2 regions of the Nonomuraea sp. NPDC049419 genome follow, and region 1 is predicted to be linked to the other one. Evidence: riboswitches for the same ligand, from Rfam matches in the RefSeq annotation. Region 1 holds a riboswitch; the other holds the start of a gene.

The links. A riboswitch is a leader RNA that binds a small molecule or an ion and turns the genes downstream of it on or off. The one in region 1 is predicted to bind S-adenosylmethionine.
Region 2: linked by a shared signal. The riboswitch ahead of AB0K12_RS15835 (aminotransferase class V-fold PLP-dependent enzyme) and the one ahead of thrC (threonine synthase) in region 1 are both predicted to bind S-adenosylmethionine.

The regions. Positions count from the first base shown of each region.
Region 1 covers NZ_JBFAQB010000032.1:41,196-50,860, reverse strand. The annotation lists gene AB0K12_RS46045 (trehalose-6-phosphate synthase) at 1-1,139, opposite strand, end outside; gene AB0K12_RS46040 (RNA polymerase sigma factor) at 1,171-1,725, shown strand; SAM riboswitch class I at 1,805-1,946, shown strand; gene thrC (threonine synthase) at 1,960-3,192, shown strand; gene AB0K12_RS46030 (MoaD/ThiS family protein) at 3,217-3,492, shown strand; gene AB0K12_RS46025 (cold-shock protein) at 3,736-3,936, shown strand; gene groL (chaperonin GroEL) at 4,267-5,898, shown strand; gene AB0K12_RS46015 (hypothetical protein) at 6,049-6,279, shown strand; gene AB0K12_RS46010 (YbhB/YbcL family Raf kinase inhibitor-like protein) at 6,333-6,863, opposite strand; gene AB0K12_RS46005 (AAA family ATPase) at 6,930-8,945, opposite strand; gene AB0K12_RS46000 (hypothetical protein) at 9,082-9,411, shown strand.
Region 2 covers NZ_JBFAQB010000004.1:377,200-386,864, reverse strand. The annotation lists gene AB0K12_RS15850 (SAM-dependent methyltransferase) at 110-1,072, shown strand; gene AB0K12_RS15845 (cytochrome P450) at 1,122-2,318, opposite strand; gene AB0K12_RS15840 (TerC family protein) at 2,318-3,061, opposite strand; SAM riboswitch class IV at 3,175-3,290, shown strand; gene AB0K12_RS15835 (aminotransferase class V-fold PLP-dependent enzyme) at 3,335-4,630, shown strand; gene AB0K12_RS15830 (DoxX family protein) at 4,708-5,406, opposite strand; gene AB0K12_RS15825 (NADH-quinone oxidoreductase subunit D) at 5,529-6,674, shown strand; gene AB0K12_RS15820 (acyltransferase) at 6,671-7,798, shown strand; gene AB0K12_RS15815 (hypothetical protein) at 7,791-7,976, shown strand; gene AB0K12_RS15810 (DUF3180 domain-containing protein) at 7,973-8,431, opposite strand; gene folK (2-amino-4-hydroxy-6-hydroxymethyldihydropteridine diphosphokinase) at 8,428-8,931, opposite strand; gene folB (dihydroneopterin aldolase) at 8,928-9,293, opposite strand; gene AB0K12_RS15795 (nuclear transport factor 2 family protein) at 9,283-9,665, opposite strand, start outside.

The DNA of each region.
Region 1 (9,665 bases):
AGCAGCACGTCGGCCATCCGGTAGGCGGCCAGCGAGCGCGGATAGTCGTCGTTGACGTTGAGGATGAGCGGGTCCCAGTCCTCGGTGGCGTACTCGTCCTCGATCTCCTGCGCGCAGCGCTGCACCGACGCGGTGTACTCGCGGTATTCGGGCAGGTCGTGCCGGCTGGGATAGGCGAAGGCGAGGTGCACCACGCGGCGGTGCCACTCGGGGTGGGCGGCGAGGAACTCGCGGTAGGCGTTGAGCCCGCGCACGATGTTCTTCGACAGCTCGGTGCGGTCGATGCGGACGATCAGCCTGCGCCCGCCGACCTGCTCCCGCAGCGCCGTCATGTGCGACTCGACGTCGGGCTCGCAGGCCCGCTCCCACAGCGCGGCGCCGTCCACCCCCAGGCTGTGGACGCCGATGCGGGTGGTCCTGCCGGCGTGGGTGACGCTGCGCCCGACGCGGTCGGCCTCGGCGCCCAGCAGCCGCTCGCAGCAGTCCATGAACGCCTGCGCCCACCGGTCGGTGAGGAAGCCGGCGTGGTCGGCGCCCAGGATGCCTTCGAGCACCTCCTTGGCGACGTCGTCGGGCAGCAGGGAGAAGTATTCGGGCGGCGCCCACGGGGTGTGGCTGAAGTGCGCGATGCGCAGGTCGGGCCGTTCGGCCCTGAGCATGGCGGGGGTCAGCGTAAGGTGGTAGTCCTGCACCATCACGCGCGCGCCGTGGCCGGCCTCCTCGGCCAGCGCCAGCGCGAAAGCGCCGTTGTAGTCGCGGTATGACTCCCACTCGCGCTCGAACCTGGTGCCGAAGTTGGGCGAGTTGGGGATGTCGTAGAGCAGATGGTTGACGAACCACAGGGTCGAGTTGGCCACCGCGTTGTAGGCGCGGTGGAAGGTGGCGGGCGGGATGTCGAGCATGCGCATCGGGCCCGTGTCGTAGCCCGCGTGGTCGACGCGGCCGCCGCCGGCCTGCCGCACGGCGCTGCGGTCGCCGTCGGACAGCGCCGCGCAGACCCACAGCACGCCGTCGCCCTTGGCCACGCCCGACAGGCCCGACACGAGGCCGCCGCCGCCGCGCTTCATGGTGAGTTCGCCGTCGTCGGAGACGGTGAAGGAGACCGGCCCTCTGTTGGAGGCCAACAGCACGCTGTTCATCTAGGCTCCTTTCGATCATAGGATCCCAGCTATGGCGCTTGATGAGCTAACCGAGGAACTCGCCCGCTCAGCCGCTGCCGGAGATCATCGCGCACTCGGCGAGCTCCTGGCGCGGATAGAGCCCGATGTGATGCGGCACTGCGCCCGAATCCTGCCTTATCACCAGGACGCGGAGGAGGCCTCGCAAGATACGTTGCTGGCCGTGGCGCGTAATATCGGGCGGTTCGAGGGGCGCGCCAGGTTCAGTACGTGGCTGCACATCGTGACGGCCAACTGCGCGCGCACGACGTACCGGTCGCTGAAGCGGCGGGCGGCCGAGCAGAGCTCGGACGAGCTGCCGATGCAGAAGCCCGACGTGCGGCGGGTCAGCGTGATCGCGGGCTCGCGGCTCGACCTGCTCGACGCGATGGAGGCGCTGGAGGCCGACAAGCCCGACCTGGCGCAGGCGCTGGTGCTGCGCGACATCGTCCAGCTCGACTACAACGAGGTGGCCGAGCAGCTCGGCATCCCGCTGGGCACCGCGAAATCCCGCATCCACCAGGCGCGCAAGTACGTGCAGGGTGTGCTGGGCGAGGACTATCGCTGAGATCACCCGTCTCACATGTTGAGACGGGTGGTAATTGCGGCCACTTAAGCGGGTAGAGTCCGTTTCAACAACTTCATATTGCTCATCCAGAGGGGTGGAGGGACCGGCCCTGCGAAGCCCCGGCAACCCTCCCGGCTTTCGACTCGCGACCAGGCGAGGCCGACCGGGACAAGGTGCCAATTCCGGTTCGCGGTCAAGGTGGCCGCGGGCGAAGATGAGGGAAGGCCTCGCTTCATGTCGCTTGACTTTGGTCCTGCCACCGCTCTGTCCTGCCGCGAGTGCGGCGCGCGTTACCCGCTGGGTCCCAGCTTCGCGTGTCAGGAGTGTTTCGGGCCGCTCGAGGCGGCCTACGACTTCGGCCAGGTGACCCGCGAGCAGATCGCGTCGGGTCCGGCCAACATCTGGCGTTACCGGGCGCTCCTTCCGGTGCCGGCGAACGTGACCGAAAAGCCGAATATGAACCCCGGCTGGACGAAATTGGTCAAGGCCGGAAACCTCGGCCGAACGCTCGGCATCAAGTCCCTTTACGTGAAGGACGACTCGGGCAACCCCACCCACTCCTTCAAAGACCGGGTCGTCGCCATGGCCGTCGAAGCGGCCAGGAACTTCGGTTTCCACACGCTTTCCTGCTCCTCCACCGGCAATCTCGCCGGCGCCGTCACCGCCGCCGCCGCCCGGGCCGGGCTCGACGCGTGCGTGTTCATCCCGGCCAATCTGGAGCAGGCGAAGATCGCCATGGCGCGGGTCTTCGGCGGGAAGCTCATCGGCATCGAGGGCACGTACGACGACGTCAACCGGTTCTGCTCCGAGCTCATCGGCGACCCGCTGGGCGACAAGTGGGGATTCGTCAACGTCAACCTGCGGCCCTACTACGCCGAGGGCTCCAAGACGCTCGCGTACGAGATCGCCGAGCAGCTCGGCTGGCGGCTGCCCGAGCAGATCATCATCCCCATCGCCTCCGGGTCCCAGCTCACGAAGATCGACAAGGGCTTCAAGGAGCTGGTGAAGCTGGGGCTGGTCGAGGACACCCCGTACAAGATCTTCGGGGCGCAGGCGGCCGGGTGCTCGCCGGTGTCGACCGCGTACAAGGCGGGGCACGAGGTCGTACGGCCGGTCAAGCCCGACACCATCGCCAAGTCCCTGGCCATCGGCAACCCGGCCGACGGCCCGTACGTGCTGGACATCGCCCGGCGCACCGGCGGGGCCGTCGAGGACGTCACCGACGCCGAGATCGTGGCCGCCATCAAGCTGCTGGCCTCGACGGAGGGCGTGTTCGCCGAGACCGCGGGCGGCGTCACCGTCGGCGTGCTGAAGAAGCTCACCGAGAACGGCGTGCTCGACCCCGACGCCCTCACCGTGGTGCTCAACACCGGTGACGGGCTCAAGACGCTCGACGCGATCAGCGACGACGCCGCACCCACGGCCGTGATCCGGCCCTCCCTCGACGCGTTCCGCGCGACTGTCTGACAACCAGGAAAGGCGACTTAAACCATGAGCGTTTCTGTGCGGATTCCCACCATTCTGCGCACCTACACCGGGGGCAACGCGGAGGTCAGTGGCGAGGGCGCGACGCTTCGTGACGTGCTCATCAAGCTTGACGCCGACTACCCGGGCATCGGCGCGAGAATTCTGGATGAATCGGGCAAGATTCGTCGTTTCGTCAACGTTTACGTGGGGGAAGAGGACGTCCGTTTCGCCGAGGGTCTCGACACTCCCGCCCCTGACGGCACTCAGATCTCCATCATCCCGGCGGTCGCCGGCGGCTGAGTGTCGCGGCTCACATCCAGAAGGCGCCCCTTGTGGGCGCCTTCTCCTTTTCCGGGCCTAATTCAATGTTGAACCACGTTCGGGAAGAAGAAATAGGCAGTTCCCAGATTGACTCTGTTGCCAAACCCCTCCCCACAGGTATGGTCGAGGGCGATCGTCCGGCTGATTTTCTGTTAAGTCGGGCGATTACAGGTCTCGCGGAGGAATGGGCGAGATCTGGGAGACCAGTAAGAGGAGTCGGAAGTGGCGCAGGGCACCGTCAAGTGGTTCAACGCGGACAAGGGCTACGGCTTCATCGCGGTAGACGGTGGTAAGGATGTATTCGTCCATTACTCAGCGATCCTGATGGACGGGTACCGATCTCTCGAGCAGGGACAGCGCGTCGAGTTCGAGATCACGCAGGGCCAGAAGGGACCGCAGGCGGAGTCCGTCCGAACGGTCTGATCGACATCCTGGTATGCACCGGGCGGGTTCGCACGGCAGCGCAGTCCGTGCGAGCCGTCATCTCTCTTTCGTCGACTCGCGTACGGTGGGCCGCTCAGGGCGGCTCGCCGTACCGGCGTACTGACTGACCTGGGCGGAAACGTGGGGCAGGTGGGCGTTCGCTTGCACTCGACAGGGTAGAGTGCTAAACAGTTCGTTGGCACTCTGTGCAGCAGAGTGCCAACACCGGATCGGGACGATGGGGTCTGCCGAAGGAGATGCTGACCCATGCCGTCGCGGGCGTCGGCTCGGTCCACGACAAGCCACCCTGCATCTGGGAGGTCTAGCCTTATGGCAGCCAAGATGATCGCGTTTGACGAGGACGCCCGGCGCGGTCTCGAGCGCGGTATGAACCAGCTCGCCGACGCCGTCAAGGTGACCTTGGGTCCCAAGGGCCGCAACGTCGTGCTGGAGAAGAAGTGGGGCGCTCCCACGATCACCAACGACGGTGTGTCCATCGCCAAGGAGATCGAGCTCGAGGACCCCTGGGAGAAGATCGGCGCCGAGCTGGTCAAGGAGGTCGCGAAGAAGACCGACGACGTGGCTGGTGACGGCACCACCACGGCCACCGTGCTCGCCCAGGCGCTGGTGCGCGAGGGTCTGCGCAACGTCGCCGCCGGCGCCAACCCGATGGCCCTGAAGAAGGGCATCGAGTCCGCCGTCGAGCGCGTCAGCGAGGAGCTCTCCAAGCTGGCCAAGGACGTGGAGACCAAGGAGCAGATCGCCTCCACCGCCTCCATCTCCGCCGCCGACCCCGAGATCGGCTCGCTCATCGCCGAGGCGATGGACAAGGTCGGCAAGGAAGGCGTCATCACCGTCGAGGAGAGCAACACCTTCGGCCTCGAGCTCGAGCTCACCGAGGGCATGCGCTTCGACAAGGGCATGACGTCGATGTACTTCGTGACCGACTCCGACCGCATGGAGGCCGTGCTCGAAGACCCCTACATCCTGATCGTCAACAGCAAGGTCTCCGCCAACAAGGACCTGCTGCCGCTGCTCGACAAGGTCGTCCAGTCGGGCAAGCCGCTGCTGATCATCGCCGAGGACGTCGAGGGCGAGGCCCTGGCGACCCTGGTCGTCAACAAGATCCGCGGCCTGTTCCGCTCCGTCGCCGTCAAGGCCCCGGGCTTCGGTGACCGCCGCAAGGCCATGCTCAACGACATCGCGATCCTGACCGGCGGTCAGGTCATCGCCGAGGAGGTCGGCCTCAAGCTCGAGACCGCCACCCTCGACCTGCTGGGCCGCGCCCGCAAGGTGGTCGTGACCAAGGACGAGACGACGATCGTCGACGGCGCCGGTGACGCCGAGCAGATCTCCGGCCGGGTCAACGAGATCCGCGCCGAGATCGAGCGCACCGACTCCGACTACGACCGCGAGAAGCTCCAGGAGCGTCTGGCCAAGCTGGCCGGCGGCGTCGCCGTCATCAAGGCCGGTGCCGCCACCGAGGTCGAGCTCAAGGAGCGCAAGCACCGCATCGAGGACGCCGTCCGCAACGCGAAGGCGGCCGTCGAGGAGGGCATCGTCCCCGGCGGTGGCGTGGCGCTGCTGCAGGCCGGCGCCAAGGCGTTCGACAAGCTCGAGCTCAACGGCGACGAGGCCACCGGTGCCGCCATCGTCAAGAAGGCGCTGGAGGAGCCGCTCAAGCAGATCGCGGTCAACGCCGGCCTCGAGGGCGGCGTCGTGGTCGAGCGCGTGCGCAACCTCACCCCGGGTGAGGGCCTCAACGCCGCGTCGGGCGAGTACGTCAACATGTTCGAGTCGGGCATCATCGACCCGGCCAAGGTGACGCGCTCCGCGCTGCAGAACGCCGCCTCCATTGCGGCGCTGTTCCTGACGACCGAGGCCGTCATCGCCGAGAAGCCCGAGAAGGCTGCGGCCGCTCCCGGCGGCGGCATGCCCGGCGGCGGCGACATGGACTTCTAGGTCTTTATCCGTCGCACAGGCGAAGAGCGGTCCGGAATTTTCCGGGCCGCTCTTTTTCTTGTGGAGCTGCCATTACGTTTCACCATTGATCCGCTACTCATGGTGAGGAAAGGTGGTCAGCCATAACTCACCTCAACGAAGGAGTGGCGGATGTTCTCCCGCAGCAAGCGCATTTTCGGTATCGCGGCCATCGCCCTGGCCGCCGTCACCGCCGCGGCGGCTCCCGCGCATGCCGACGACGAGCTGACGAGCACGTTCAGCCTGCTGCGCCAGCTGAACAACCCGTTCTGCCTGCCGGGCGCCACCACCACCGGCATTCCGGTCGTCGACTCGCTGCTGCCGGGGCTCGTCGGCTGCCCCCAGGCGCCCCTCGTGCGCTGACCCCGACATGACGAGCGCCCCGCCGGGCTCCCGGCGGGGCGCTCTGACGCTTCTCAGACGCCGAAGTGGGCCACGATGAAGCCGCGGGCCAGCAGGTTGGCGTTGATGTTGAAGCCGACCACGGCCGGGCTGGTGTCGCTGTCGACCCCCAGCTTGTCCACGCCGAGCGCGTGCACGGTGAAGACATAGCGGTGCGGGTCACCGGGAGGCGGGGCGGCGCCGCCGAAGGCCTTGGTGCCGTAGTCGGTGCGGGCGTGCACGGCGCCCTCGGGCAGGCCCTTGAAGTCGGGCGCCGAGCCCGCGCCGGTGGGCAGCTCGGTCACCGACGCCGGCAGGTCGAACAGCACCCAGTGCCAGAAGCCGCTGCCGGTCGGCGCGTCGGGGTCGAAGCACGTGACGGCGTAGCTCCTGGTGCCCTCGGGGGCGCCGGACCAGCGCAGGTGCGGCGACTGGTTGCCGCCCGTCATGCCCCAGTCGTTGAAGACGTGGAGGTCGGGCAGGCGCTCGCCGTCCTGGATGTCGTCGCTCTCGACCGCGAGCGCGGGGACCGATGGCAGGAATTCATGGGGAAGCGGTGCGGGCACGGCATCCTCCTTGGGTGAGAGCTAGGTGCTTGCCCAGCCATCCTAGAAGCGCCGTGCCCGCGCGGCTCACGCCGCCAGCTCGGCGGGCAGCGGCTTGTCGTGCAGCACGGTCAGCGAGGTGACCGCACGGGTCAGCACGACGTAGAGCCGGGCCAGGCCCCTTGGCTCGGCGGCCACGATGTCGGCCGGCTCGACCACGATGACGTGGTCGTACTCGAGGCCCTTGGCGAGCGTGGCGGGCACGACGAGCAGGCGCTGCTCGTCGGGGGAGTCGGGGTCGAGCACGGTGTGCGGCAGCTCGGCCAGCGCCTGCGAGACGGTCTCGACCAGGGCGTCGGGAACGATGACGCCGATGGAGCCCTCTTTGGCCAGCGCCTGCCGCGCCGCCTCGATGACCGAGCCGCCGGGAAGCACGGTGAGCGAGCCCGCGCCGGGACGCAGCGAGCGCGGCGCGGCCAGGCCGGGGGCGATGGAGGGCAGCAGCCGGGCCGCGTAGTCGAGCACCTCGCGCGGCACGCGGAAGCCGAGCGTCAGCTCCGTCACCTCGCCCTCGCGCTGGCCGAGGTGTTCGAGCACGGCCTGCCACGAGGTGGTGGACCACGGGGTGGTGCCCTGCGCGAGGTCGCCGAGCACGGTGGCCGAGCCGTTGCGGCAGCGCCGTCCGAGCGCCCTGAGCTGCATCTCCGACAGGTCCTGCGCCTCGTCCACGACCAGGTGACCCAGTGAGGGCGTGCGTTCCATGAGGTCGCGCAGCTCGTCGAGGAGCGCCGCGTCGGCCGCCGACCACTTCGCGGACTTCCAGCTCCGGTACGGCTTGCGCCAGGCGAGCAGCTCCTGCTCCTCGGCCGTCAGGTCGGACTTGGCGGCCTTGGCGCGGAACTCGGGGTCGGACAGCAGGCGATGGAGCACCTGCTCGGGCGTCAGCTTGGGCCAGACGGCGTCCACGAGCTGCTTGACCGGCTTCGACCTGGCCACCGCGTCCTGGACCCGGTCGTCGGGCGACTCGCCGCGCTGCTCCATGCGTACGAGCACCATGTGGGCCAGCCGCTGGGCCAGCGCCGCGCGGCCGGGGTTGTAGCGGGTGGTGCCGCGCAGGGAGGCGACGATCTCGCGTACCTCGTAGTCGGCCACCCGGTAGCGGTAGGCGCCCTTGGTGAAGACCACGCCCTCCTCCGGCTTGACGATGTGCAGCCAGAGCGCGCGCTCAAGGACGGCGGCCATCCTGGCGTCGCCCTTGATGGCGGCGACCTCGGGGTCCTCGGGGGCGGCGTGTTCGCCGAGCAGCCCGGCAACCGTGGTCTGGTCGACCTTGACCTCGCCCAGCGCGGGCAGCACGGAGGAGATGTAGGACAGGAAGGCCCTGTTCGGGCCGACGATCATGACGCCCGACCTGGCCAGCCGCTCGCGGTGGGTGAACAGCAGGTAGGCGGCGCGGTGGAGGCCGACGGCGGTCTTCCCGGTGCCGGGCGCGCCCTGCACGCACACCGTCTGGGCCAGCGTGGAGCGGACGATCTCGTCCTGGTCGGGCTGGATGGTGGCGACGATGTCGCGCATGGGGCCGGTGCGGGGCCGCTCGATCTCCTCGGTGAGGATCTTCGACGGGCCGATGTCGCCGCCGTCGGCCAGCGGCTCGTCCTCGTACGCGGTGAGCGCCCCGCCGTGGTAGCCGAAGCGCCGCCGGCGCTCGACGCCCATCGGGTCGGCCGGGCTGGCCTGGTAGAACGCGCGCGACACCGGCGCCCGCCAGTCGATCACCAGAGGTTTGCTGCCGGCGTCGTGGACGTGGCGGCGGCCGACGTAGATGGTGCTCGGCAGGTCGTCGCCGCCGGCGCGGTCGAGGCGGCCGAAGAAGAGCGGGGTGTCGGGGTGATCGGCCAGCGCGGCGACCCGCTGGTCGAGCAGCGACTGCAGGATCTGCTGCGAGACCCAGTCGCCGGCCGCGTCGGCCGACAGGGACTGGGCGTGCGCGCGCATGGCTTTGAGCGCGGCTCTGGACTCGGCGAGGTGGGCCTGCTCGGCCGTGAGGACGCCGGCCGGGTCGTCGGGGTCTGTGCTGGTCTCTTGGTGTATGTCTGGGGCCATCTGGTGCCCGGGCATGCGAAAGCGCCTCCCTGGTCTGGTGAACGGAGGTGGTCAAGGCAGCGAATCCGCCAGTCTAGTGGTGACTTCGGCGGGCCTCCAAAGCATTTACTCGCGGCCGACCGGGTACGCATAGGAGGTGCTCCGGCTCCGTGTCTCGCCGATCGTCCCCACGATCGCTAGCTTCCTGCTCGCCGCGTTGTGGGGTCTGTCGGTGTTCGCCGGATGGGGGCTGCAGGCGTTCTGTGCGGGAGATGAGAGCCCGTCGACGTGTTCGCAGCGCCTTGATACGGTTTCCACGGTGTCGGCGCTGTTCGCCGCGCTGGCGGCGTGCTGCACGGTGGCCGCCTGGCTGGTCCCGTGGTCGAGGGCCGACTCGCGGACGTTCGCCCGCTTGATGGGCGCCGGGGTGGTGGCCTGGATCGCGGCCGAGGGCGTGTTGTTCCTCGGCGGCCTGCTGGCACGCTGAGCCGGGCGGAAAAGGGCGTCGGCTACCAACCTGGAAATACCGAAAAATTCGGGCATTTCAGGTGGGTTTGTCGGATCATGGGGGTATGTCGCAGGCGGCGTGATAGTACGCAGGTGAGGGGGGTGGTTCGAATGTCGTCGGCCCGCGGAGTCTCGTGGACGTGACACCACGGTGAATGCCTGGCCGCTCGGGCGAGCGGCCGGGCATCGCGACCGCTACCGGAGTGTCGGCAGTGCTGCGGGCTTCAGCCCGGG
Region 2 (9,665 bases), on a different contig from region 1:
GCGGCGCAATCACTCGATGACAACAGGTAAACGCTAACGCAAGATTGCGACATTGAGTAGTCATTCAATGACAGTGCGTCGCGATGGGAAGTCATGAGATAGTCCAGGCATGTGGCTCACATGGCGCGCGGCGACGGAGCGCGCGCTGTACGGCGAGGAGGGCTTCTACCTCCGCGAACGCCCCTCAGGCCACTTCCGCACCTCCGTCAGCGCGTCTCCGGCGTTCGCCGAGGCGGTGCTGGCGCTGCTCGCGGAAGTGGACGCCGAGCTGGGCAAACCCGACGCGCTCGACCTGGTCGACATCGGGGCGGGCGAGGGCGTGCTGGTCGCCGAGGTCCTCGAACGCGCCGAGCCCGCGCTGCGCGACCGGCTGCGCGTCACGGCGGTCGACCTGTCGCCCAGGCCCGCCGGCCTGCCCGAGGAGATCGCCTGGTCGAGAGAGCTGCCGTGCTGCTTCACCGGGCTGGCCGTCGCCAATGAGTGGCTCGACAACGTGCCGCTCGACGTGGTCGAGCAGACCGCCGACGGGCCCCGGGTGGTGATGGTGGAGGTGCACACCGGCGAGGAGCGCCTGGGCGGGCCGCTGCGGCCGGCCGACCGGGAGTGGCTCGACCGGTGGTGGCCGCTGACACGGGTGGGGGCGCGGGCCGAGATCGGCAGGCCGCGTGACGAGGCGTGGGCGTCCGTTCTCGTCCGTCTCACCAGGGGCCGGGCGATCGCCATCGATTATGCACATCCTGTGGATAACCGTCCGCCCTGTGGAACGCTGACCGGATACCGGGACGGGTCGGTCGTGACCCCCGTACCCGACGGGAGCTGCGACATCACCGCACACGTCGCACTCGACGCGTGCGCCGAGGCCGGGCGGCGAGCGGGCGCGATATCCACAGCCTTGTCCACACAGCGCGAGGCGCTGCGCGAGCTCGGGCTGACCGGCGCGCGGCCGCCTCTCGACCTGGCCCGCACCGATCCGCGCCGCTACCTTCGCGCGCTCGCGCGGGCCTCGGAGGAGGGCGAGCTGCTGGAGGCGACCGGGCTCGGCGGCTTCGGCTGGCTCAGCCAGAGCAAGTGACCCTCGCCGCCACGCCCCCGGCGAAGCCCGGCTGGGAGCGTCCGCCGCTTCAGGCGGGGGTGGCCGTCAGGTTCAGCGCGTGGAGGCCGCGGATGACGTAGCCGGGCTTCCATTCGGGCTCCTCGCGCAGCTCCAGCTTCGACGTGCGGTCGAGCAGGGCGCCGAACGACTCCGCCAGCTCGATCCTGGCCAGCGGCGCGCCCAGGCAGAAGTGGATGCCGGCGCCGAAGGAGATGTGCGGGTTGTCGGCGCGGCCCACGTCGAGCCGGTCAGAGTCGGCGAACACCTCGGGGTCCCTGTTGGCCGAGCCGAACAGCAGGGCCACCTCCGAGCCGCGCGGGATGCGTACGCCGTGCACCTCGATGTCCTCCAGCACCCACCGCTCGAACATCTGCAGCGGCGTGTCCCACCGCATCAGCTCCTCGACCGCGGTGGGCAGCAGCGCACGGTCGGCGCGCAGCCTGGCCAGCTCGGCCGGGTTGCGGAACAGCGACCACCAGCCGTTGCCCGTCACGTTCACGGTGGCCTCGTGACCGGCGTTGAGCAGCAGCACGCAGGTGCCGACCAGCTCGTCCTCGGTCAGCTCGCCGATCTGGGTGAGCGCGCTGACGAGGTCGTCGCCGGGGTTCGCGCGCCGGTCGGCGGCCAGGGCCTTGAGGTAGCCGGAGAACTCCGTGGCCGCGCGTACGGCGGTGTGCTGGGCCTCCAGGGTGGGGTTGAGCTCGTACATGCCGCAGATGTCGGCCGACCAGGGGCGCAGCAGGTGGCGGTCGCCGTCGGGGATGCCGAGCATCTCCGCGATGACGGTGACCGGCAGCGGCTCGGCGACCTCGGCGATGAGGTCGCCGCCGCCCTTCTCCACGTACGCATCCACGAGCTCGCCCGCCATGGCCCTGACGCGGGGCCGCAGCGACTCGACCATGCGCGGCGTGAACGCCTTGGAGACCAGCCGGCGCAACCGGGTGTGCACCGGCGGCTCCACGTCGAGCATGCCCGCCCTGATCACACGCCAGAACGGCTCCTGGAACCCCGGCTCGGGCGGCCTGCCGAACTCCTCGTGGCCGGCCACGTGCAGGTACGACCGGCCCAGGCGGCGGTCCCTGAGCAGCGCGTTGACGTCGGCGTGCCGGGAGATCAGCCACTGGCCCGTCGGCTCGAAGTAGCTGACGGGCGCCTCGCGCCGCAGCTCCTCGTAGACGCGGTACGGGTACGCCACGAATTCCGGATTCCAAGGATCAAAGCCCACTATTTCATCTTAGAAGGGGACGCCTCCTTTCTCGCGTGCCTGCTCCGGACCCGGATGTTGAGCAGCTCGACCACGACGGAGAACGCCATCGCGAAGTAGATGTAGCCCTTGGGGATGTGCTGGTCGAGACCCTCGGCGACGAGCATCACGCCGATGAGCACCAGGAACGCCAGCGCCAGCATCTTGATCGTGGGGTGGCTGTCCACGAACCGGCTGATCGGCGCCGAGGCGAACAACATCACGGCCACGGCCACGACGACGGCCGCGACCATGACGCCCAGCTCGTCGACCATGCCGACCGCGGTGATCACCGAGTCGAGCGAGAACACGATGTCCAGCACCATGATCTGCAGGATCACGGAGGTGAAGGAGACGGCCGCGGGCTTCTTGCCGTCCTTGTCGTGGGGCGCCTCCATGTTGTGATGGATCTCGGTGACGCTCTTGCCCAGCAGGAACAGGCCGCCGAGCAGCAGGATCAGATCACGTCCCGAGATTTCATGACCGAAGACCTCGAACAACGGCTCGGTGAGCTGCACCACCCACGACAGCCCCAGCAGCAGGAGCAGCCGGCTGACGAGTGCCGCGCCCAGGCCGAGCACGCGAGCCCGGTCGCGCTGCTCGGGTGGCAGCTTCCCGGCGAGGATGGAGATGAAAATGATGTTGTCGATCCCCAGCACGATCTCCAGGGCGACCAGGGTTAAGAAACCGATCCAGATCTGCGGATCGGCCACCCAGTCGAGCATCGGGTACCTCCATGACTCGGGGGATGGCGGGTTTCCGGTAGCAACGAGCCGGGGGCCGCAGAAGTTCGCGGCTTGCGATTTCCGCCCGGGTGTCGGTTATAGTTCCCCTCGTAGGTCATGAGTGCCAGCGTCAAGCCCCGGCTAGCTGGCCGGCAACCCTCGCGTCCGCGGCGGGGTGCCCCGGGTGAAGACCTGGTCCGTCACGAGGTGTGACGGGCAAGCGCGGGCTCCTCGGCTGCTTCCAGGGGTCCGATGACCCCGAGGAGGTTCGCCGTGTCCACTCTGACGATCTTCAGCAACGCCCGTGCAGCCGAGGAGAGCCCGGCGCCCGCCACGCAGGCCCGGCCGATCCCCGCCGTCCTGGGCGCCGACCTCGAAGTGCCGGTCAAGGGCGGCCGGCTGGTCGGCTACGCCAACCTCGACTACGCCGCCAGCGCCCCCTGTCTCGAGCCGGTCAGCGCCGCCGTCACCGCCGCGCTCCCGGCCTACTCCAGCGTCCACCGCGGCGCCGGCTACGCCTCCCAGCTCACCACCGCCCGGTACGAGCAGGCCCGCCACACCGTACGCGCCTTCGTCGGCGCCCGCCCCGACGACGCGGTGATCTTCACCCGCAACACCACCGACGCCACGAACCTGCTGGCCGGCTGCCTGCCCGAGGGCACCACCACAGTCGTCTTCGACACCGAGCACCACGCCTCCCTGCTGCCCTGGCCGAACGCGGTCCGGCTGGCACCGCCCGCCTTCCCCGGCGAGGCCGTGCGCGCCGCCGACGAGACGCTCGCCGCCATCGAAGGGCCCAAGCTGCTCGTCGTCACCGCCGCCTCCAACGTCACCGGCGAGCTGTGGCCCATCGCCGCCCTGGCCCACATCGCGCACCGGCACGGCGCGCGGATCCTGGTGGACGCGGCGCAGCTCGTGCCGCATCGGCGGCTCAACCTGACCGCGCTCGACCTCGACTACGTGGCCTTCTCCGGGCACAAGCTGTACGCGCCGTTCGGCGCGGGCGCGCTGGTCGGGCGGCGGGACTGGCTGGCCGCGGGCGAGCCGTACCTCAAGGGCGGCGGCGCCGTCCGCTCGGTCGGCGAGAGCGCCGCGAACGTCGAGTGGCACGACGACCCCGAGCCGCGCCACGAGGCGGGCACCCCCAACGTGCTGGGCGCCATCGCGCTGGCCGCCGCCTGCGACGCGCTGACCGCGACCGGCTGGACCGAGCTGGTGCGCGAGGAGGAGCGGCTGATCGAGCGGCTGCGTGCCGGACTGGCCTCCATCGACGGGGTACGCGAGCTGTCGCTGTGGGGTCCCGGCCACCCCCGGGTCGGCATCGTGTCGTTCACCGTGGCCGGCTACTCGGCGCGGGAGGTGGCCGAGGTGCTGTCCGGCGAGTACGGCATCGGGGTGCGCGACGGGAAGTTCTGCGCGCACCCGTTCGTCCGTCATCTGCTGGGCACCGCCGACGGCGGCTGCGAGGACGGCACCGCGTCCGCCGTGCGGGCCTCGATCGGCATCGGCACGACGCAGGAGCACGTGGACCGGCTGGTGTCGGCCCTGCGCGACCTGGTCGCACGCTGACGCCCAGAGGCCTCACCGGGCGGCCTTTCCGGGCGGCCCCTTCGAGCGGCCCTTGTCGAGCGGCCCGTTCGCCGGGCTCAGCGGTTTGGCGGCTTGCGGTGCTGGGGCGGCTCGTCGGCGACCAGGGAGTCGATCTCCCGCATGTCCTCGTCGTTGAGCCGGCTCTGCGGCGGCCTCTGCTGGGGCTCCTGCTGGGGCGCGCCCGGCTGCCTGGGGACGTCGGGCGGCTCCTCAGCGGTGGACCGGGCGGGCGTGGTGGGCCCGCCATAAGAGCCGGTGTCCGTGGCTCCGTAGGAGCCGGTGGTGGTGTCCGTCCTGTTCGGCCGGTACGACACCAGGTCCTCCTCGGCGGCCCGGCGTTCGTGCCGCCGCCGGAACATCGCCGACAGGATGCCGTCGATCCCGATGCGCCCGCCGCCCAGTGCCAGGAACAGCAGGCAGAGCGCGCCGAGCGCGGCCGCGAGCTCCCAGCCGCCTTCGCCCACGAAAACGCCCTTGCCCCAGTGCGCGAAGATGATCGCGCCCAGCATGTTGGCCAGCAGCAGCAGCGCCACAGGGCGGACCGCCAGCCCGATGATCAGCAGCACCCCGCCGATGAGCTCGACGACCATGGCGTACCCGGCGGCCAGCTCGGGCATCGGGATGCCCATCTCGCCGAATCCGCTCGCGATCGCGGAGTGCCCGCCCTGCCACTTCTGCCAGCCATGCGCGACGAAGATCACGCCGGTGATGATGCGCGCGATCAGGGCCGCGATGTCGAAGAGAACTCTCTTCATGGTCCTATCTCCCCCCGTTCCAGCTATTCCTCCCCCTGTCCGGCTATGGGATGTCATCGCATGCCATCTCTTGACCAACCCCCTAGCTGGATCACCAGCGACGACGGTGGCAGCATGGCCGTATGACGGAACGTGTGGTCGGAATCGGCGCGGGCGCGAAAGAGCTGGCCACCGAGGACATGATCCTCAACATCGGGCCGCAACACCCCTCCACCCACGGCGTGCTGCGGCTGCGGCTGACGCTCGACGGCGAGCGCATCGCCACCGCCGAGCCGATCATCGGCTACATGCACCGGGGCGCGGAGAAGCTGTTCGAGGTGCGCGACTACCGTCAGATCATCATGCTCGCCAACCGGCACGACTGGCTCTCGGCGTTCGCGAACGAGCTGGGCGTGGTCATCGCCGCCGAGCGCATGCTGGGCATGGAGCCGCCGGTGCGCGCGGTCTGGGCCCGCACGCTGCTGGCCGAGCTCAACCGGGTGCTCAACCACCTGATGTTCCTCGGCTCGTACCCGCTTGAGCTGGGCGCGATGACGCCGCTGTTCTACTCCTTCAACGAACGCGAGCGCATCCAGGCCGTCATGGAGGAGATCTCCGGCGGGCGCATGCACTACATGTTCAACCGGGTCGGCGGGCTCAAGGAGGACCTGCCGCTGGGCTGGCTCGACCGGGTGTCGGCGGCCGTCGCGGAGACCCGCCGCCGGGTGCCCGACATCGAGAACCTCATCCTGCACAACGAGATCTTCATCGCCCGCACCAAGGGGGTGGGGGTGCTGACGCGGGAGCAGATCCTGCAGTACGGCGTCAGCGGCCCCATCGCCCGTGCCTCCGGGGTGGACATCGACCTGCGGCGCGACGATCCGTACCTGGCCTATGGGGAGCTGCCGGTGAAGGTCGTCACGCGGAGCGCGGGCGACTGCCACGCGCGCTTCGAGGTGCTGCTCGACCAGCTCAAGGTCTCGCTCGACCTGGCCGAGTCCTGCGTCGAGCGGCTGCGCTCGCTGCCGCCAGGGCCGATCAACCAGCGGCTGCCGAAGGTGCTGAAGGTGCCGGAGGGTCACACGTACGCGTGGACCGAGAACCCGCTCGGCATCAACGGCTACTACCTGGTCTCCAAGGGCGACAAGACGCCGTGGCGGCTCAAGCTGCGCTCGGCGTCGTACAGCAACATCCAGGTGCTGCGGGAGATGCTGCCTGGGCACCTGGTGGCCGACATGGTCGCGATCCTCGGCTCGATGTTCTTCGTCGTGGGTGACATCGACAAGTGAGCGGTCAACAACGGGACAAATACGTCGACTGGCTGCGGGCGCTCAGCCTGATCGTCGTGGTGGTCTGGCACTGGGCGTTCACCATCCTCCAATGGAAGCCGCACGGCCCCGAGCCGACCAGCCCGCTCGGCTTCACCTCGGGGCTGTGGATCCTCACCTGGCTGCTGCAGGTGCTGCCGCTGTTCTTCTACGTCGGCGGGCACGTGCACCTGCTGTCGTGGCGGCGGGCCAAGGGGCGCGGGGCCGGCATCGGGGCGTTCGTGCTGCGGCGCATCCGCGCGCTCGCCTTACCCGCGCTCTTCCTGTCCGGGGTGTGGGTCGTCATCGGAGCGGTGGTGACGTACACCTTCGAGGTGGACTGGATGTGGCGGGTGGTGCTGCTGGTGCTCAGCCCGCTGTGGTTCCTCGGCGTCTACCTCGTGCTCATCGCACTGCTGCCGGTCGCGCTGTGGCTGCACCGCCGCTACGACGTGCTCGCGCTGATCTGGCTCGGCGGCACGGCGCTCGTCGTGGACGTGCTGCGCTTCCGCTACGGCGTCGAGTGGGCCGGCTGGCTCAACATGATCGTCGTCTGGGGTCTCGCCCACCAGGCCGGCTTCTTCTACGACCGGGTCGTGGAGCTGCCGCGCCGCTACGACGCCGCCCTGCTGTGGACCGGGCTGTTCGCCCTGTTCGGGCTGGTGTACTCGGGCATCTACCCGGGCTCGATGGTCGGCGTGCCGGGCGACAAGTGGTCGAACATGGCGCCGCCCACGTTCGTCATCGTCGCGCTGCTGCTGTTCCAGATCGGGCTCGTCGAGGTGCTGCGCCCGGCCATGGAGCAGGTGCTGGAGCGGCCGCGCTGGCGGCGGCTCAACGACTTCATCAACCGGTACTCGCTGCCGCTGTTCCTCTTCCACACCACCGGCATGGCCATCTCGCTGGGCCTGTCATGGTGGCTTTTCGGCACGCTCGGCGGCCAGATCCCGCCCGACCTGAAATGGTGGCTCGAACGCCCGATCGCCATCATCGGGCCGCTGATCTGCACCACTCCGGTCATCTACCTCTTCGGCCGGCGCCGGGCTCCCGTCCGGCAAACGCAGGACAAGGGTGTCGGCGGGTCCATAAGCTCGACGCATGGCTGAGATCGCCTTCCGGGCCAACGCCGAAGACGAACGGATCATCCGTACCGCGTTGCGGGAAGGTGAACGGCCCAGCGACGTGCTGCGTCGCGCGCTGCGCCTGCTGCAGCGGGAGATCTGGCACGACCGCCTCGCCGCCGCCGAGCAGCGGGCCGTGGAGGGCCTGCCCGACGAGCGCTAGCGGCGCTCCTCGTCCTCCGGTTTCTTCGGCACCCGGCAGCAGTGCTCCAGATAGAGGGCCGCGCAGACGAGCAGCACGCAGGAGACGAACGAGCCGGTCGCGATGAAGAACTCGCCGCGCGGCGTCTCCCGGTCGAGGAGCTGCACCGTGTGGAGCGCGAAGCCGGCGAAGACGCCGCCGAACACCGCGCCCGCGTACGCCGACGCCTTGCCCAGCGCCGCCAGCCTGGCCACCGCGAGCGGCTCGACCGGCTTGGTGCCCGGCTTGCGAGCGAGCCTGGCCTTGGTGGCCCAGCCGCTGTAGCCCTCGCCGAGCGCCAGCAGGAGCAGGGTGGGGATGGCGGTCCACGGCAGCAGCGGCAGCCTGCCGTAGTCGCTCATCATGATCGCCGCCCAGGTGGCGAGGGCGACGACGACCAGGATGCCGACGAGGGGGCCGGGGGACGTGGGCTTCAATCGGGCCTCTGCAACTTGAGATCCTCGCGCAGGCGTACGCCCCGCCGGTCGAGCCCTTCGAGCAGCCCCGCCACCGCGCCCTTGCCGGGCAGCACCCCCTCGGGGTCGCTGTCGGCCCACGGCACCAGCACGAACGCCCGCTCGTGCGCCCGGGGATGCGGCAGCGTCAGCTCGGGGTCGTCGGAGACGACGTCGCCCACCACGATCAGGTCGATGTCGAGCGTGCGCGGCCCCCACCGCTCGGCGCGCTCGCGGCCGAACGCGTTCTCCACGCCCAGCGCCCGCTCCAGCAGCGTGCGCGGCTCCAGCGTGGTCTCCGCGATGACGATCGCGTTGAGGTAGGGGCGCTGCCCCCCTGGACCGCCCACCGGGTCGGTCTCGTAGACCGGGGACGCCTTGACGAACTCCAGGCCAGGCGCGTCGAACAGGGCGTCCAGCGCGTCCTGCAAGGTCGTGAACCTGCGTCCCAGGTTGCTGCCGAGAGAGAGGACCACCTTCATCCGCGGCTCCGCTCGATGGTCACGATCACGTCGTCGAACGGCACCGGGATCGGCGCCGCCGGTTTGTGCACGCTCACCTCGGCCTTGTGCACCAGCTCGTTGGCCAGGCACACGTCGGCGAGCCGCTGCGCGAGCGTCTCGATCAGCTCGACCGGCTCGCCCTCCACCACCGCGGCCAGCGCCTGCGCCAGCTCCCCGTAGTGGACCGTCTTGGTGAGGTCGTCGCCGGCCGCCGCCGGCGCGGTGTCGAGGAACAGCGTCGCGTCCACCACGAACTCCTGCCCGAGCTCACGCTCGGCAGCGAGCACGCCGTGCCGGCCCCGGGCGCGCAGGCCCTTGAGGGTGATGCGGTCAGCGCTCAAGCTCGCCTTCCTCCTCCTCGTCGTCGTCGGCCTGCAGCACCGGCGACCCGTGGTGCATCCACAACCGCCAGCCCTGGGCGGTGCGGATGTAGACGTTGCTGGCCACCACCTTGCCCGCGGCGAAACTGGCCTCACCCTCCTCCCCCGCGGTCAGGATGTTCTCCACACAGGTCAGCACGGCCACGTCACCCAGCACCGTCGTGTTGACGTCGGTCAGCACGAACTGGATGTAGGTGGTGTTGGCCATGATCAGGGCCCACGACCGCAGCACCTCGGAGCGGCCCGACAGCAGGGTCCAGCCCGGGTGTACGCAACTCACCTGGTCGTCGGTGGTGTCCTCGGCCCAGATCTCGGTCATCTTGTCCAGGTCGC